DNA from 2 places in the Microbacterium sp. JZ37 genome. Region 1 is predicted to be linked to the other one. Evidence: predicted binding sites of a transcription regulator. Region 1 holds the regulator's gene; the other holds the start of a gene.

Evidence for each region. The regulator HrcA, encoded in region 1, represses chaperone genes, less so after heat shock. The targets are predictions, from matches to a motif close to TTNGCACTCGNNNNNNNCGAGTGCNAA.
Region 2: the regulator HrcA is predicted to act here: its motif matches at 2,200-2,226, upstream of groL (chaperonin GroEL).

Annotation. Positions count from the first base shown of each region.
Region 1 is NZ_CP045253.1:1,725,784-1,729,152, forward strand. It holds gene hemW (radical SAM family heme chaperone HemW) at 1-1,028, shown strand, start outside; gene hrcA (heat-inducible transcriptional repressor HrcA) at 1,131-2,171, shown strand; gene dnaJ (molecular chaperone DnaJ) at 2,226-3,332, shown strand; gene GC092_RS07840 (16S rRNA (uracil(1498)-N(3))-methyltransferase) at 3,338-3,369, shown strand, end outside.
Region 2 is NZ_CP045253.1:835,059-838,427, forward strand. It holds gene GC092_RS03700 (DUF2332 family protein) at 1-926, shown strand, start outside; gene GC092_RS03705 (DUF3263 domain-containing protein) at 962-1,207, shown strand; gene GC092_RS03710 (LytR C-terminal domain-containing protein) at 1,237-1,776, shown strand; gene GC092_RS03715 (cold-shock protein) at 1,880-2,083, shown strand; gene groL (chaperonin GroEL) at 2,263-3,369, shown strand, end outside.

The DNA.
Region 1 (3,369 bases):
CCGACGTCCTCCTGCGCGAGGTCGCGCTCGCGCGCGACGTGCTCGCCGAGGCGGGCGCGCTGCGTCCCGCGCAGACGGTGTTCTTCGGCGGCGGCACGCCGACGCTGCTGCCCGCCGGCGACCTCGCGCGCATGCTCGAGGGCGTGCGCGGCGCGTTCGGCATCGCGGACGGCGCGGAGATCACCGTCGAGGCGAACCCCGACACGGTGACTGCCGCGGTCGCGGAGGAGCTCGCGCGGGCGGGGGTCACCCGCATGTCGGTGGGCATGCAGTCGGCCGTGCCGCACGTGCTCGCGGCGCTCGATCGCACGCACACGCCGTCGAACGTGCGGACGGCGGTCGAGGCAGGGCGCTCGGTCGGGCTCGACGTGAGCGTCGACCTCATCTACGGCGCCCCCGGCGAGTCGATCGACGACTGGCGCGCGTCGCTCGAGGCCGCGCTCGCGCTCGAACCCGACCACATCTCGGCGTACGCGCTCATCATCGAGGACGGGACGAAGCTCGCGCGGCAGATCCGCCGCGGCGAGGTGCCCGCGCCCGACGACGACCTCCAGGCCGACATGTACGAGCTCGCCGACCGCATGCTCGCCGACGCGGGCTTCGCGTGGTACGAGGTGTCGAACTGGGCGCGCGGCGACGGCCGTCGCTCGCGCCACAACCTCGCGTACTGGCGCGGCGCCGACTGGTGGGGCTTCGGTCCGGGTGCGCACAGCCACGTCGCGGGTCTGCGCTGGTGGAACGTCAAGCATCCCGCCGCGTACGCGCAGCGGCTCGCCGCGGGGGAGTCGCCGGCCGCCGGTCGGGAGCGCCCCGACGCGGCCGCGCAGCAGCTCGAGCGCGTGCTGCTGCACAGCCGCATCCGCGAGGGGCTCGCGATCGACGCGCTGCCGGATGACGCGCGGCGTGCGGTGGCCGGCCTCATCGCCGACGGCCTCATCGAGCCCGGGGCGGCGCTCCGCGGGCGGATCGTGCTCACCCTCCGCGGCCGCCTTCTCGCGGACGCCGTGGTGCGGGCACTCACGGACTGAGGTCGGCCGAGCCCCGCAGGCGGCCGGCGCGCATGCCGTTCCCGGCCTCGGGTCGGTAGACTGGCACTCCGAGACATCGAGTGCCAGGAGAGGAGCGCGCACATGGTCAGCGACCGCGGACTGCAGGTGCTCCGGGCCATCGTGCAGGACTACGTCGACACGCACGAGCCGGTCGGCAGCCGCTCCATCGTCGAGCGGCACTCCTTCGGCGTCTCGGCGGCGACCATCCGCAACGACATGGCGCTCCTCGAGGACGAGGAGCTCATCGCCCAACCGCATACGTCGTCGGGCCGCGTTCCGACGGACAAGGGCTACCGCGTCTTCGTCGACCACCTCGCCGAGCTGCGCCCGCTGTCATCGGCCCAGCGGTCGGCGATCGCGTCGTTCCTGGGCGACCCGGCCGACCTCGACGACCTCCTCGCGCGCACCGTCCGCCTCCTCACGCAGCTCACCGGACAGGTCGCGCTCGTGCAGTACCCGTCCTTCGCCCGGGCGAGCGTGACGCACGTGCAGCTCGTGCCGCTCGACGGCCGCCGCGTGCTCGTCATCATCGTGACCGACACCGGTCGCGTGTCGCAGCGCATCACGAGCCTTGCCGACGAGCTCGACGCGGAGTCGATCGAGCGGGTCGCCGCGCGCCTCGTGCCCCTCCTCGCCGGCCGCTCCGTGGCCGACGCGGCCGAGCAGCTGCAGCGCGGCGCCGAGCTCGCTGCCGCTCCCGTCAGCGCCGTCGATCGCGCGCTGCACAGGATCGCGCAGGCGGCAGCCGAGGAGCTCGACGAGTTCCGCCAGAACCGCCTCGTGCTGGCGGGCTCGGCGACCCTCGCGAAGCGCGAGCAGGACTTCCGCGGCAGCATCCATCCGCTCCTCGAGGCGATCGAGGAGCAGGTGACGCTGCTGCGGCTCATGAGCGAGATGGTCGCCGACGAGCAGGGTCTCTCGGCGAGCATCGGCCGCGAGAACGCGGCCTTCGGGCTCTCCGAGGCGTCGATCGTCGCGAGCGAGTACGACTCGGCCGTCGGCGCGGCGCGCATCGGCATCATGGGGCCCACGCGCATGGACTACCCCCGCAACCTCGCTGCGGCGCGGGCGGTCGCCCGCTACCTGACGAGGCTGCTGGACGAGGACGAGGGCCGGCGCTGACGCGTCGCCCGACGGATCGGAACACGGGCGCACGACGCCCGCAGGAAGGCTGATGTGGCTGATCACTACGAGACCCTCGGCGTGTCGAAGGACGCGTCGCAGGAGGACATCAAGAAGGCGTACCGCAAGCTCGCGCGTCGCCTGCACCCGGATGTGAACCCCGCGCCCGAGGCCGCGGAGGAGTTCAAGTCGGTCACGCACGCGTACGACGTGCTCAGCGACCCCGAGCAGCGCCGCCGCTACGACATGGGCGGCGACGAGTCGCCGTTCGGCGGCGCGGGCTTCGGCGGATTCGGCGACATCTTCGAGACGTTCTTCGGCGCCTCGGGCGGCGGTCGCGGCGGTCGGCCGCGCTCGCGCCGAGAGCGCGGACAGGACGCGCTCGTCCGCGTGACGCTCGAGCTCGGCGATGTCGTGTTCGGCACGCACCGCGACATCGAGGTCGACACGGCTGTGCTCTGCGAGACCTGCCAGGGGTCCTGCTGCCAGCCGGGGACGAGCCCCGCGACGTGCGACATCTGCGGCGGCACGGGCCACGTGCAGCGCCAGGTGCGCAGCCTCCTCGGCAACATGGTGACGTCGCAGCCCTGCGGCGCGTGCCAGGGCTACGGCACCGTCATCCCGCACCCGTGCGCGACCTGCGGCGGCCAGGGCCGCGTGCGCTCGCGCCGCACCGTGTCGCTCGACATCCCCGCGGGCGTCGAGACGGGCCTGCGTCTGCAGCTGCCGGGCTCGGGCGAGGTGGGCCCCGCCGGCGGCCCGAACGGCGACCTGTACGTCGAGGTCACGGTCGCCCCGCACCGGGTGTTCAGCCGCGACGGCGACGACCTGCTCGCAACCCTCGAGGTGTCGATGACCGACGCCATCCTCGGCACGACGACGACCATCGCCGGGCTCGACGGCGAGGTCGAGGTCGAGGTGCGCCCTGGCATCCAGTCGGGCGAGGTGCTGACGATCAAGGAGCGCGGGATCACGGGGCTGCGCACCTCGCGTCGCGGCGACCTGCGCGTGGGCGTCCAGGTCGTCACGCCGACGAAGGTCGATCATCGCACGCGTCAGCTCCTCGAGGAGCTCGCGCGGCGCACGAAGGCGCCCGCGCCGCGCCTGGCCGAGTTCCACCAGGGGCTGTTCTCGAAGCTCCGCGACCGGTTCCGCGGCTAGGGCCCATGGCGCTGCACTTCCACGACGAGCGCGCGGG
Region 2 (3,369 bases), 890 kb from region 1:
TCTACGGCGACTGGTCGGCGAGGGTCGCCGAGGACGGCACGGTCGCCGCCGTGCTCGCCCGCATCCCGGCGGCGCACCGCCAGCCGCCGCTCGTGTTCGCCGTGACGCGCCTGCTCGGCGCGGCGGACGACGCCGACGCCGCCGACTGGGCGCGCTTCGTGCGCGAGCGGGCCGACGACATCGTCGCCGAGTGCGGCGTCCGCGGCCTGCAGACGAACGAGCCGCTGCGCTGCGCGGCGCTCCTGCCCGCGCTCTCGCTCCTCGCCGGCCCGATCGCCCTCCTCGAGCTCGGCGCATCGGGTGGCCTGTGCCTCTACCCCGACCGCTACTCGTACCGGTATGCGGCGACCGGCCGACACGTGCACCTCGACCCCGTCGACGGGGCGTCCGGGGTCGTACTGACCTCGACCTGGGATGGCCCGCTGCCGGAGCTGCGGCTGCCGGAGCTGCGGCTGCCGGAGGTCGTCTGGCGCGCGGGTGTCGACCTGCAGCCGCGCGATCCGCGCGACCCGCGCGACCGCGCCTGGCTCGAGATGCTCGTGTGGCCGGGCGAGGAGGGGCGGCGCGAGCGGATCGCGCGGGCGCTCGACATCGCGGCGGCCGATCCGCCTCTTCTCATCGCAGGCGATGCCGGCGATCCCGAGGCCCTCCGCGCGCTCGCCGCGGACGCGCCATCGGAGGCGACGCTCGTCGTGTCGACGCCGGGCGTGCTCCCGTACCTCCCGCGTGCCCGCCGGGAGGCGCTCATCGACGCCATCCGGGCACTCGGCGCGCGCTGGATCACGCTCGATGCGCCGGGGCTCCACAGCGGATGGGCCGAGCCGGTCGACGAGGCGGAATGGCCCGGTGGCTTCGCGCTCGCTCTCGACGGCCGCGTGCTCGCCGCGGCGGATCCGCTCGGGGCCCGCGTCCGCTCGCGCGCCTGACGGCCGAGCGGCGCCGCGCGCCATACGCTCGGAGCATGTCCACCTCCCTGTCGGAACGCGAGCGCGCCATCCTCGCCTTCGAGGCGGCGTGGGGCGCCCACGGCGGCGCCAAGGAGGAGGCGATCCGCGCAGAGCTCGCGATGACCCCGGCGCGGTACTACCAGCTGCTCGGGCGGCTGATCGACACCGAGGCCGCGCTCGCCGCGGATCCGCTCCTCGTCAAGCGCCTCCGCCGACTGCGCGACGAGCGCGAGGCGGCGCGCCTCCGCGTCACCAGCTGATCCACGACGTCCGCGGATAGCATCGAGGGATGCCGAGCACCTACCCCCGGGACCGCTTCGACGACATCCCGCGCGAGACCGGGCGCGTCGGCGCCCACCGCGCGGAGAACCCGGGCATGAGCGGACCCGCCGTGCTGCTGTGGGCGATCGTCGCGACGATCGTGCTCGTGATCGCGGGGATCCTCGGCTTCCTCGTCCTCTCGCAGCAGGGCGCGCTCCCGGCGCCCGAGAACACGCCGGCGCCGGCGGCGACGACGGCGCCCGTCGTCGACACGTCGTACTCGGTGCTCGTCCTCAACGGCACGGCGACAGAGGGGCTCGACGACGAGGTCGCGGAGCAGCTCGTCGACGCGGGCTTCCCCGAGGGGGCCGTGACCCCCACCGATTCCGACGAGACGGACTTCGAGAAGACGACCGTCTTCTACGCGAGCCCCGAGGATGAGCCGGCGGCGCGCGGCGTCGCGGAGGCCATCGGTGCGACCGAGGTGGTGCAGAGCGACGCGTACCAGAGCGGCGACGGCCGACAGCTCACGGTGGTCGTCGGACTCGACCGTGTTTCCGGCGCGTAAACGTCACGAGACGACCGTGTCAAACGTCGCCTGATCGACGTTCTGCCGCGGAATCACGCGGATACGATCGCTCCAGTTCCATCCCGCAACAGGAGTGATCGCCATGACCCAGGGCACCGTGAAGTGGTTCAACGCCGAGAAGGGCTACGGGTTCATCACCGTCGCCGACGGCGGCCAGGACGTCTTCGTGCACTATTCGAACATCGAGATGACCGGCTTCCGCGTGCTCGAGGAGGGCCAGGCCGTCGAGTTCACGGTGGGCACCGGGCAGAAGGGCCCCCAGGCCGAGGCGGTCCGCCCCGTCTGAGCGCTCCCGCCTTCTCCGCAGCCGCCCCGCGACCCCGGTCGCGGGGCGGCTGCGCGTGTGTCGGCGGGTGACGCCTCCCGGCTTGCACTCGATGGGGTCGAGTGCCAAAATGGCGTTTAGCACTCCCGTCAAGAGAGTGCTAAACCCATACGCCTACGTCCGGGAGGGACGACAAACACATGGCAAAGATCATCGCTTTCGACGAAGAGGCCCGTCGCGGCCTCGAGCGCGGCCTCAACACGCTGGCCGACGCCGTCAAGGTGACGCTCGGCCCGCGTGGTCGCAACGTCGTGCTCGAGAAGAAGTGGGGCGCTCCCACGATCACGAACGACGGCGTCTCCATCGCGAAGGAGATCGAGCTCGACGACCCGTACGAGAAGATCGGCGCCGAGCTCGTCAAGGAGGTCGCGAAGAAGACCGACGACGTCGCCGGTGACGGCACGACCACGGCCACCGTCCTCGCCCAGGCGCTCGTCCGCGAGGGCCTCCGCAACGTCGCCGCGGGCGCCGACCCGATCAGCCTCAAGCGCGGCATCGAGAAGGCCGTCAAGGCGGTCACCGACCAGCTCCTCTCCACCGCGAAGGAGATCGAGTCGAAGGAGCAGATCGCCGCGACGGCGTCGATCTCGGCTGCGGACACCTCGATCGGCGAGCTCATCGCCGAGGCGATCGACAAGGTCGGCAAGGAGGGCGTCGTCACGGTCGAGGAGGCCCAGGCCTTCGGCACCGAGCTCGAGCTGACGGAGGGCATGCGCTTCGACAAGGGCTACCTCAACCCCTACTTCGTGACGGACCCGGAGCGCCAGGAGGCCGTCTTCGAGGACCCGTACATCCTCATCGCGAACCAGAAGATCTCGAACATCAAGGACCTTCTGCCCGTCGTCGACAAGGTGATCCAGGCGGGCAAGGAGCTCGTCATCATCGCCGAGGACGTCGAGGGCGAGGCTCTCGCGACGCTCGTGCTCAACAAGATCCGCGGCATCTTCAAGTCGGTCGCCGTCAAGGCCCCCGGCTTCGGCGACCGCCGCAAGGCGCAGCTGCAGGACATCGCGATCCTCACGGGCGGCCAGGTCATCACGGAGGAGGTCGGCCTCAAGCTCGAGAACACCGACCTCGAGCTCCTCGGCCGTGCGCGCAAGGTCATCATCACCAAGGACGAGACGACGATCGTCGAGGGTGCCGGTGACGCCGCGCAGATCGAGGGTCGCGTGACCCAGATCCGCCGCGAGATCGAGAACACCGACAGCGACTACGACCGCGAGAAGCTGCAGGAGCGCCTCGCCAAG